DNA from 3 places in the Pseudomonas sp. GNP013 genome. Region 2 is predicted to be linked to each of the others. Evidence: predicted binding sites of a transcription regulator. Region 2 holds the regulator's gene; each other region holds the start of a gene.

Region 1 (3,275 bases), 1.1 Mb from region 2:
CAACACCCGAGGCAATACCCAGTGCGCTTGGCTTACCGTGCGCGATCCACTCGGCGAACATCCAGCCCAGCGCCGCGGCAGCGGTAGCGATCTGGGTCACCAGCATCGCCATGCCAGCGGTGCCATTGGCCGCAGCCGCGGAACCGGCGTTGAAACCGAACCAGCCGATCCACAGCATCGCCGCGCCCACCAGCGTGTAACCCAGGTTGTGCGGAGCCATCGGGGTGGTCGGGAAACCTTTACGCTTGCCGAGCACGATGCACGCCACCAGGCCAGCCACACCGGCGTTGATGTGCACCACGGTGCCGCCGGCGAAGTCCAGCACGCCCCAGTCCCACAGCAGGCCGCCATTACCACTCCAGACCATGTGCGCAATCGGCGCATAGACCAGGGTGAACCAGATGGCCATGAAGATCAGCATCGCGGAGAATTTCATGCGCTCGGCGAATGCACCGACGATCAGCGCCGGGGTGATGATGGCGAAGGTCATCTGGAAGGTGATGAACACTGCTTCGGGGAACAGCGCCGCAGGCCCGGTGATGCTGGCCGGGGTCACGCCCGCCAGGAACGCCTTGCCCATGCCGCCGAAGAAGGAGTTGAAGTTGACCACGCCCTGTTCCATACCGGTGGTATCGAACGCGATGCTGTAGCCGTAGACGACCCACAGGATGCTGATCAGGCCAGTGATGGCAAAGCACTGCATCATCACCGACAGAATATTTTTGGAGCGGACCATGCCGCCGTAGAACAGCGCAAGGCCCGGGATGGTCATGAACAGCACCAGGGCGGTGGCGGTCAGCATCCAGGCGGTGTCGCCGGAGTTGAGGACTGGAGCCGCCACTTCGTCTGCCGCCATGGCCAGGCTTGGCATTACGATGGACAACAGGGCTCCGAGCCCTGCGAGTTTACGCAGAGTCATATTGTTTTCTCCTGGGGCGTTGGGGTTTGGCGGCTTAGATTGCGTCGGTATCGGTTTCGCCGGTACGGATGCGAATAGCCTGTTCCAGATTGACCACGAAGATCTTGCCGTCACCGATCTTGCCGGTGTTGGCGGCCTTGGTTATCGCTTCGATAACCCGGTCAAGATCCTTGTCGTCAATGGCGACATCAATCTTCACCTTCGGCAGGAAATCCACCACGTATTCCGCGCCGCGATACAGCTCGGTGTGACCCTTCTGCCGACCGAAGCCTTTGACCTCAGTAACGGTAATGCCCTGCACGCCGATCTCGGACAATGACTCGCGGACATCGTCCAACTTGAACGGCTTGATGATGGCAGTGACTAGCTTCATGAAAACTCTCTCCCGAATTGGTGGACTTGCCCCAGGAAAACAAACCCGACTCAAGTCTAAGCGCAGTGCCTGGCTTTGTAACGCATCGTTGCCTCGGCATTCACCGTTGCAACGCAAGCAAACCACTGGTGACGAAACCTGTACCCCTGATCCATCGGCGCACTGCATTCGTCACAACGACTGCATCAGTGCATGGGTCATGATCGACTAAGCAGAAACCTTGCCAGCTCCGTAAAAACCACTTAAATCAGCCATTTGCCCGTTTATGCCGCAACGCACGTGAGCCTGGCGGTCGCAATGCGCACAAAAACAGTGCGCAGCCGCCCGGCGCGATGCGCGAAAAGCGTGCGTCTGCGCGTTTGAAAAAGACTATAGACGCTGCGTGATACACTGCCGGCCAACAGTTATTCCGGAATATTTCCCATGCTCGCGCCCAAAGACTTCCTCGACGCCCTGAGCGGCCACGCCTCTCGCCTGTTCAGCGGCGACACCCCGCTGCCCCGCAATGAAATCGAAAGCCAGTTCAAGGCATTGCTGCAAAGTGGCTTCAGCAAACTCGACCTGGTAAGCCGCGAAGAATTTGACAGCCAGATGGTGGTATTGGCCCGCACGCGTGCGCGGTTGGAGAGCCTGGAGGCGAAGGTGGCGGAGCTGGAGGCGCGGCTGACACCCACTGCCGCTGAATAACCGCGAAAATTGTGGGAGGGGGCTTGCTCCCGATATCGGCGTGTCATACACCCCATAGACGCCTGACACACTGCCATCGGGAGCCAGCCCCCTCCCACATTTATCCTGTGTCGTGCACCGGATACGTTCTGTAAAACCTCCTCGCCTCGCTCTGTCCAGTCTCGTCTACCCTTGAAAAACCCGCACAAAGCGGCCCTCCATTTCAAGGAACGAGCATGTCCCTCGCCATCGTCCACAGCCGCGCCCAGGTTGGCGTCGAAGCGCCCGCCGTCACCGTCGAGGTGCATATGGCCAATGGTTTGCCGTCCCTGACGCTGGTGGGGTTGCCCGAAACCGCCGTCAAGGAAAGCAAGGACCGCGTACGCAGCGCCATTCTCAATTCGGCCCTGCAATACCCGTCGCGCCGCATCACCCTCAACCTCGCGCCCGCCGACCTGCCCAAGGACGGCGGGCGTTTTGATTTAGCGATTGCGCTGGGCATTCTGGCGGCCAGTGTGCAGGTGCCGACGTTGATGCTCGATGACGTGGAGTGCCTCGGGGAATTGGCGTTGTCCGGCGAGGTGCGCGCCGTCAAAGGCGTGCTGCCGGCGGCGCTGGCTGCGCGCAAGGCCGGGCGCACCTTGATAGTGCCGCGGGCGAATGCCGAGGAGGCCTGCCTGGCGTCGGGGTTGAAGGTCATAGCGGTGGATCACCTGCTGCAGGTGGTCGCGCACCTGAATGGGCATGTGCCGATTGAGCCCTACAAGTCAGACGGCTTGCAGTACCTGAACACGCCGTATCCTGACCTGAGCGAAGTGCAGGGCCAGCTCTCGGCCAAGCGCGCCTTGCTGATCGCGGCGGCGGGCGCGCATAACCTGCTGCTCAGCGGCCCGCCCGGCACCGGCAAGACCTTGCTCGCCAGTCGCCTGCCCGGTCTGTTACCCCCGCTGAGTGAGCAGGAGGCGCTGGAAGTCGCGGCGATTCAATCGGTCGTCAGCCTGGCGCCCTTGAGCCACTGGCCCAATCGGCCGTTTCGCCAACCCCATCACTCTGCATCCGGCCCGGCGCTGGTGGGCGGTGGGTCAAAACCGCAACCGGGTGAAATCACCCTGGCGCACCATGGCGTGCTGTTCCTCGATGAATTGCCGGAGTTTGATCGCAAGGTGCTGGAGGTGCTGCGCGAACCTTTGGAGTCGGGACACATCGTGATCTCCCGTGCCCGCGACCGCGTGAGCTTCCCGGCGCGCTTTCAACTGGTGGCGGCGATGAACCCGTGCCCCTGCGGGTATATGGGTGAGCCCAGTGGTCGCTGTCGCT
Region 2 (3,275 bases):
AACGTCCGTGAGACCCTCGATATCTGCGAGACCGCCTATATCGTCAACGATGGCCAACTGATCGCCGAAGGCGATTCGGCGACTATCCTGGCCAACGAACTGGTCAAGGAAGTGTACCTGGGTCACGAGTTCCGCCTGTAGACACGGTGGTATCAGGGCGTTCGCCGACGAGCGCGCGAGTCAATGAAAACCTCAGTATTTTTATTGTCATCGCGCTCTAGGCAAAGCACCTGATATCAGGCATATAATTTGCTTATGTTTGGCGCTCGCGCGCCCTGTCGTGGATGGCGCATTGCGCCGGCGAATAAGGTGTTAAGCCCCTGCCATGAAACCATCGCTAGTCCTGAGAATGGGCCAGCAGCTGACGATGACACCGCAGCTGCAACAGGCCATCCGCCTGCTCCAATTGTCGACCCTGGACCTGCAACAGGAAATCCAGGAGGCCCTGGAGTCCAATCCGATGCTCGAACGCCAGGAAGAAGGCGACGACTTCGATAATGCAGACCCACTGGCCGACAACATCGAGCAAAAACCCAACCCGGACGTGCAGGAACCCTCCTATCAGGAAACTGCCCCCACGGTGGACAACCTCGAGGAAGGCGACTGGAACGAACGCATTCCCAACGAACTGCCCGTGGACACCGCCTGGGAAGACGTCTACCAGACCAGCGCGAGCAGCTTGCCCAGCAATGATGATGACGAGTGGGACTTCACCACCCGCACCTCCGTCGGCGAGAGCTTGCAAAGCCACCTGCTGTGGCAGTTGAACCTGGCGCCGATGTCCGACACTGATCGCCTGATCGCCGTCACCCTGATCGACTGCATCAACAACCAGGGCTATCTGGACGAGACGCTCGACGAAATTCTGGAGGCTTTCGACCCCGAACTGGATATCGAGCTGGACGAGATTGAAGCCGTCCTGCACCGTATCCAGCAGTTCGAGCCCGCCGGTATCGGTGCGCGCAACCTCAGTGAATGCCTGCTGCTGCAATTGCGTCAATTGCCCGCCAGGACGCCATGGCTCGCTGAAGCCCAGCGCCTGGTTACCGACTACATCGACCTGTTGGGCAGCCGTGACTATAGCCAGCTGATGCGTCGCATGAAGCTCAAGGAAGATGAACTGCGCCAGGTCATCGAGCTGGTGCAGAGCCTCAACCCGAGGCCGGGCTCGCAGATCGAATCCAGCGAAGCCGAATACGTGGTCCCCGACGTGATCGTCCGCAAGGACAACGAGCGCTGGCTGGTGGAGTTGAACCAGGAATCCGTGCCGCGCCTGCGGGTCAACCCGCAGTACGCCGGCTTTGTGCGCCGCGCCGACACCAGTGCCGACAACACCTTCATGCGCAATCAGTTGCAGGAAGCCCGCTGGTTCATCAAGAGCCTGCAAAGCCGCAACGAAACCCTGATGAAAGTGGCCACCCAGATCGTCGAGCATCAGCGCGGCTTCCTGGAGTACGGCGACGAAGCGATGAAACCGCTGGTGCTGCACGATATCGCGGAAGCGGTGGGCATGCACGAATCGACGATTTCGCGGGTCACCACACAGAAATTCATGCATACCCCGCGGGGTATATATGAGCTGAAATACTTTTTCTCCAGCCACGTCAGCACCTCCGAAGGCGGCGAATGCTCGTCCACGGCGATTCGCGCAATCATCAAAAAACTGGTTGCCGCGGAAAATCAGAAAAAGCCATTGAGTGACAGTAAGATCGCTGGTTTACTGGAGGCACAAGGCATTCAGGTCGCCCGTCGAACCGTCGCCAAGTATCGCGAATCCCTTGGGATCGCGCCTTCCAGCGAGCGTAAGCGGTTGATGTGACGGGCGGGCCACAGCGTTCCAGTGGCAGGCGCTTTTCGCCTGTCGCTTTATGCACTGGCAACGAAGGAGAAGCTGTATGCAAGTCAACATCAGTGGACACCAGCTGGAAGTCACCAAGCCCCTGCGTGAATACACCGAGAGCAAGCTGAACAAGCTTGCGGGGCATTTCGACAAGATCACCAATGTGCAGGTCATCATGGAGGTCGACAAGCTCAAGCAGAAAATCGAAGCCACCCTGCACGTACCGAATGCCAAGCTCGTCGCCAATGCGGAACACGAAGACATGTACGCGGCGATTGACTCGCTCTACGACAAGCTCGACCGCCAACTCATAAAGCATAAGGAAAAGAATCTGCACCTGATGCAAGGTACAGGTCGTTAACTCCCCCCCATGATCCGACTTGAAACCATCCTGACCCCCGGCCGTTCCCTGGTGAACGCGCCGGGTGGCAGTAAGAAAAAAGCCCTCGAACACATTGCCAACCTGATCAGCCGGGAAGTGCCCGAGCTGGATGAGCAGGTCGTGTTCAAGGCCCTGATCGACCGTGAAAAACTGGGCTCCACCGGTTTTGGCAACGGCATCGCCATTCCTCACTGCCGACTCAAAGGCTGCGACACACCGGTCAGCGCCTTGCTGCACCTGGAAAGACCCATTGATTTCGATGCCATCGACGGCGCTCCGGTCGACCTGCTCTTCGTTTTGCTGGTCCCGGAAGCGGCCACCGATGCTCACCTGGAACTGCTTCGGCAGATCGCCAGCATGCTCGACCGCAAGGAAGTACGTCATAAACTGCGCAACGCCAGCAGCAATGAGGCGTTGTATCAGGTTGTGCTGGACGAGCAATAACCATGCGCCTGATCATTGTCAGTGGCCGCTCCGGCTCGGGTAAAAGCACCGCACTCAATGTGCTTGAAGACAGCGGTTTTTATTGCATCGATAATTTGCCCGCCGGCCTGCTGCCGGAACTGGCCGAACGCGCGCTTATCCATACCGAATTGGCGCAACCGCTGGTCGCCGTTTCGATTGATGCACGCAACCTGCCCAGCCACCTCTCGCGGTTCCCTGAACTGCTCGAAGAAGTGCGCGGCAAGCATATTCATTGTGATGTGCTGTACCTGGACGCCGACGAAGAGACGCTGCTCAAGCGTTTCTCCGAAACCCGCCGGCGCCACCCGCTGAGCAGCCCGAACCGCTCGCTGGCCGAGGCCATCGAAGACGAGACCACGCTGCTGGGGCCGATCATTGATCTGGCCGACCTCAAGATCAACACCACCAACCTGAACCTGTACCAGCTGCGCGACGCCATCAAGCTGCGTCTGCTCAATCAGCCTGAGCCCGGTACCGCCTTTCTGGTCGAGTCATTTGGCTTCAAACGCGGCATGCCGGTGGATGCCGACCTGGTGTTCGACGTGCGCTGCCTGCCCAATCCTTACTGGAAGCCAGAGTTGCGCGAAC
Region 3 (3,275 bases), 3.2 Mb from region 2:
TGCAGCGCCTGCGACGAGGTCACGTTGGTGGAAATCGCCTTGACCGAGTCGTTCAGGTTGTTGATGCCTTCAAGGCTGCTGAACTGTGCCAGTTGGGCCACAAACGCACCGTTGTCCTGCGGCGACAAGGGGTCCTGGTTTTTCAACTGGGTTACCAGCAGTTTCAGGAAAGCATCCTTGCCCATTGCCTGGCTGCCCGTCGCGCCTGCGGCGGCGTCAGTGAGGCTGGTGTTGTCCTGGGCGGTCTTGACCTTGGAATTGAAAAGGTCCTGGACTGCCGAGTTGTTTGACGTATCAACGATGGCCATTAGTTGGCGCCCCTTATCACTGACCCAGGGTCAGGACCTTCTGCATCATGGTTTTGGCGGTGTTCATCATTTCCGCGTTGGTCTGGAACGAGCGACTGGCCGAGATCATGTCCGCCATTTCCTCGACCACGTTGACGTTGGGGTAGTAGACATAACCCTTTTCGTTCGCAGCAGGATGGTTGGGCTCGTAACGCGCCTCGAGGTTGCTCTGGTCCTCGACCACACCCAGCACTTGCACGCCGGAGCCTGCATTGCCCTGATCCTGGAACAACGAATCGCTGCCGCCGCTCTGCCCACCCTGGAACATGGTGGCGAACACCGGGTGGCGAGCGCGGTAGGTCTGGTCAATGCTCGAAGACACGGTCTCGGCGTTGGCGATGTTACTGGCCACGGTGTTGAGGCGCGTGGTCTGGGCGCTCATGCCGCTACCGGCAATATTGAAAACACTGGACAGGGACATGGCTTACTCTCCACGCAGGGCTGACATCAGCCCTTTGAATTTGCTGTTGAGCAGGGTGAAGCTGGCCTGGAAGTTCACCGAGTTCTCGGCGTAGTTCGACTGTTCCAACTGAGCATCGACGGTGTTCTGGTCGATCGACGGCTGCATCGGCGTGCGATACAGCAACGACTCATCACCACTGCTCAGGCCTTGCGCTTCAATATGACGGCTGTTGGTCATGTTCAAAGCGAAGGTGCCGTTCTGGGTCTTGTCCTGCTGTGCGGCGAGCACGGCGGAGAAGTCCAGGTCCCGAGCCTTGTAGTTCGGGGTATCGGCGTTGGCAATGTTGTTGGCCAGGACTTCGGCACGCTTTGCGCGAAAGCCCAGGGCTTGTTCGTGAATACCGAGCGCTTTATCGAAGCTGATGCTCATGGCGGAAACCTTTAGGCTGACCTGCTGTTCGTAACAAGGTCATAGCAAGGCGCATGCCAATGTGCGCAAGGCCCGTAATTCAAGGGTTTGCGGGAACAGGTCTGGTAGCAATGCCAGAAAAGCGGCAACCGGCTTCCGCGTGGCGCCAGTAAAGCGGCAACGGTGCTTGCCGCTTTTACGCAGGGACGGCCACCCGTCAATACCCTCACTGAGTGGGCAAGAAGACACCACCGTTGGTCTTGACTGTCATTTCTGACAGTTGCGGTATCTGTCGCCTGGAGGCCTTATTCGGCGACCCCCTTAATGTGTGCCGCAGAGGTTTGAAATGTTGATTATCCCGCTGCCAAGATTCAACGAACAAAACTCAGCACCCACCCCTGCGGAGCTGAACACCCAACTTATTACCGGTCACTCCGCTGGACTGACTGCCGATTTCCCGGTTGAAAAGGACGACAGGGTCTTTCTGACCCTGAGCAGTACTGTGCGTGGTGGCGAGTTCAACCAGAGCTTTCAGATTGCCCAAAGCGCGCCCAAACTCGAATTTCTGATCCCTAAAAGTTTTGTAGAAGTCAGCGCAGGCACCCTCGTGCATCTGCTGCTGTCCATCAACCGCGCAAGGCTGCTCTCCGCTGCGCCAACCGCGCGAGTATTTATCAATCCCCTGCCCATCATCGTGCCGCCTCCTGCCACCGTATGGGATTTCAGCGATAACACGCTTCAAGGCTGGGTACCCCAGGGGCCCTACGTGGGCGGATTACTGCACGTTATTAACAGCAGCGTGGTGGTGGACCTGCTCATCAGCCAGCCGGTCAGCGCTCACATCATCACGCGTGCAGTACCGGTGACTGCGGGGCGCACTTACGATTTCAGCTTCGAGGTCATTGGCGGCTCTGCTGTCAGCGATGGCTCGGCCTTGTGCATGACGATGAACGGCAGCCGGATTGGCGCTGACGTAAAAAACATTACCCAGGCCCAACCACAGACCGGAACCGGGTCATTCACCGCCACCGCGACGACCAGCGTGCGGCTGGGCATTTTCAACCAGACGGTGCCCAGGGGGGCTCATCGCCTGTCCCTGAGCAATATCCGCATGACGCTCAGGCCCTGAGTACGGTTGGCTGAAGGGTCTCGTTTGCTGCGCGCATAAAAAACGGGAGGCCTTTGCAGAGCCTCCCGTTTTTTCAAGTGAACATCACTTGGCCTGGTAAATAATCCCGGGACTGCATTGCACCATCTGGTAATGATCCGGCAGACCGTTGAGTGCCTCCGAAGCACCGAGGAACAGATAGCCGCCGCGCTTGAGGGTGCCGTGGATGCGCAACAGAATGTCTTTCTTTACCTCGGCCGAGAAGTAGATCAGCACGTTGCGGCAAAACACCATGTCGAACTTGCCCAGGCTGGCGTAGCTGTCGAGCAGGTTGAACGAGCGAAACTCCACTCGGCTCTTGATCGGCGCCTTGACCGCCCAGCGTCCCGCGCCCTTGGGGTCGAAGAAACGCTGCAGCCGCTCCGGCGACAGGCCCCGGCCCAGGGCCAGACTGTCGTACTCACCGGTCTTGCAGTTGTTGAGCATGGTGCCGGACAGGTCGGTGGCGACGATCTGCGCACCGGCTTTCAACTGGCCGATATTGGTTCTTTCGAACTCATCGATGGCCATCGAGATCGAGTAGGGCTCCTGCCCCGACGAGCAGGCGGCCGACCAGATACGCAGACGCTGACCCGGGCTGGCCTTGATGGCTTCCGGCAGTACTTTGTTCTTGAGTACCTCGAACGGGTAGGTGTCGCGAAACCACAGGGTTTCGTTGGTGGTCATGGCATCGACCACCATTTCCTTGAGCCCGCTGCGCGGTTGGCCCTGGATGCGCTGCACCAACTCGCCCAGCGACTTGATACCCTGCAGCTCCATCAACTTGTTGAGGCGGCTGGATACCAGATATTGCTTGTTTTCACCGAGCAATATGCCACAGGCCTTTTCCAGGAAGACCCGGAACTGTTCGAAATCCAAATTACCCGTAGACAAAGATACCGCCTCTTAAATCGTGTGACCGCCAGGGGAAATCCCCTAGCCGTGATCTGCTGCCTTGATCCGGTCGACT

The links. The regulator sigma-54, encoded in region 2, starts transcription at its own class of promoters, with help from an activator protein. The targets are predictions, from matches to a motif close to ANTGGCATNNANNTTGCTNT.
Region 1: a site for sigma-54 is predicted at 1,501-1,520, ahead of glnK (P-II family nitrogen regulator). Genes of this name have one in related genera too.
Region 3: a site for sigma-54 is predicted at 1,221-1,240, ahead of flgB (flagellar basal body rod protein FlgB). Genes of this name have one in related genera too.

Annotation. Positions count from the first base shown of each region.
Region 1 is NZ_JBTGUT010000001.1:5,290,890-5,294,164, reverse strand. Features, by position in the region: gene ACXX81_RS23325 (ammonium transporter) at 1-919, opposite strand, end outside; gene glnK (P-II family nitrogen regulator) at 954-1,292, opposite strand; gene ACXX81_RS23315 (accessory factor UbiK family protein) at 1,716-1,979, shown strand; gene ACXX81_RS23310 (YifB family Mg chelatase-like AAA ATPase) at 2,195-3,275, shown strand, end outside.
Region 2 is NZ_JBTGUT010000001.1:4,153,721-4,156,995, forward strand. Features, by position in the region: gene lptB (LPS export ABC transporter ATP-binding protein) at 1-141, shown strand, start outside; gene ACXX81_RS18315 (RNA polymerase factor sigma-54) at 326-1,819, shown strand; gene hpf (ribosome hibernation-promoting factor, HPF/YfiA family) at 1,896-2,201, shown strand; gene ptsN (PTS IIA-like nitrogen regulatory protein PtsN) at 2,211-2,666, shown strand; gene rapZ (RNase adapter RapZ) at 2,669-3,275, shown strand, end outside.
Region 3 is NZ_JBTGUT010000001.1:942,848-946,122, reverse strand. Features, by position in the region: gene ACXX81_RS04380 (flagellar hook assembly protein FlgD) at 1-308, opposite strand, end outside; gene flgC (flagellar basal body rod protein FlgC) at 325-768, opposite strand; gene flgB (flagellar basal body rod protein FlgB) at 772-1,179, opposite strand; gene ACXX81_RS04365 (hypothetical protein) at 1,505-2,287, shown strand; gene cheR (protein-glutamate O-methyltransferase CheR) at 2,372-3,199, opposite strand; gene ACXX81_RS04355 (chemotaxis protein CheV) at 3,242-3,275, opposite strand, start outside.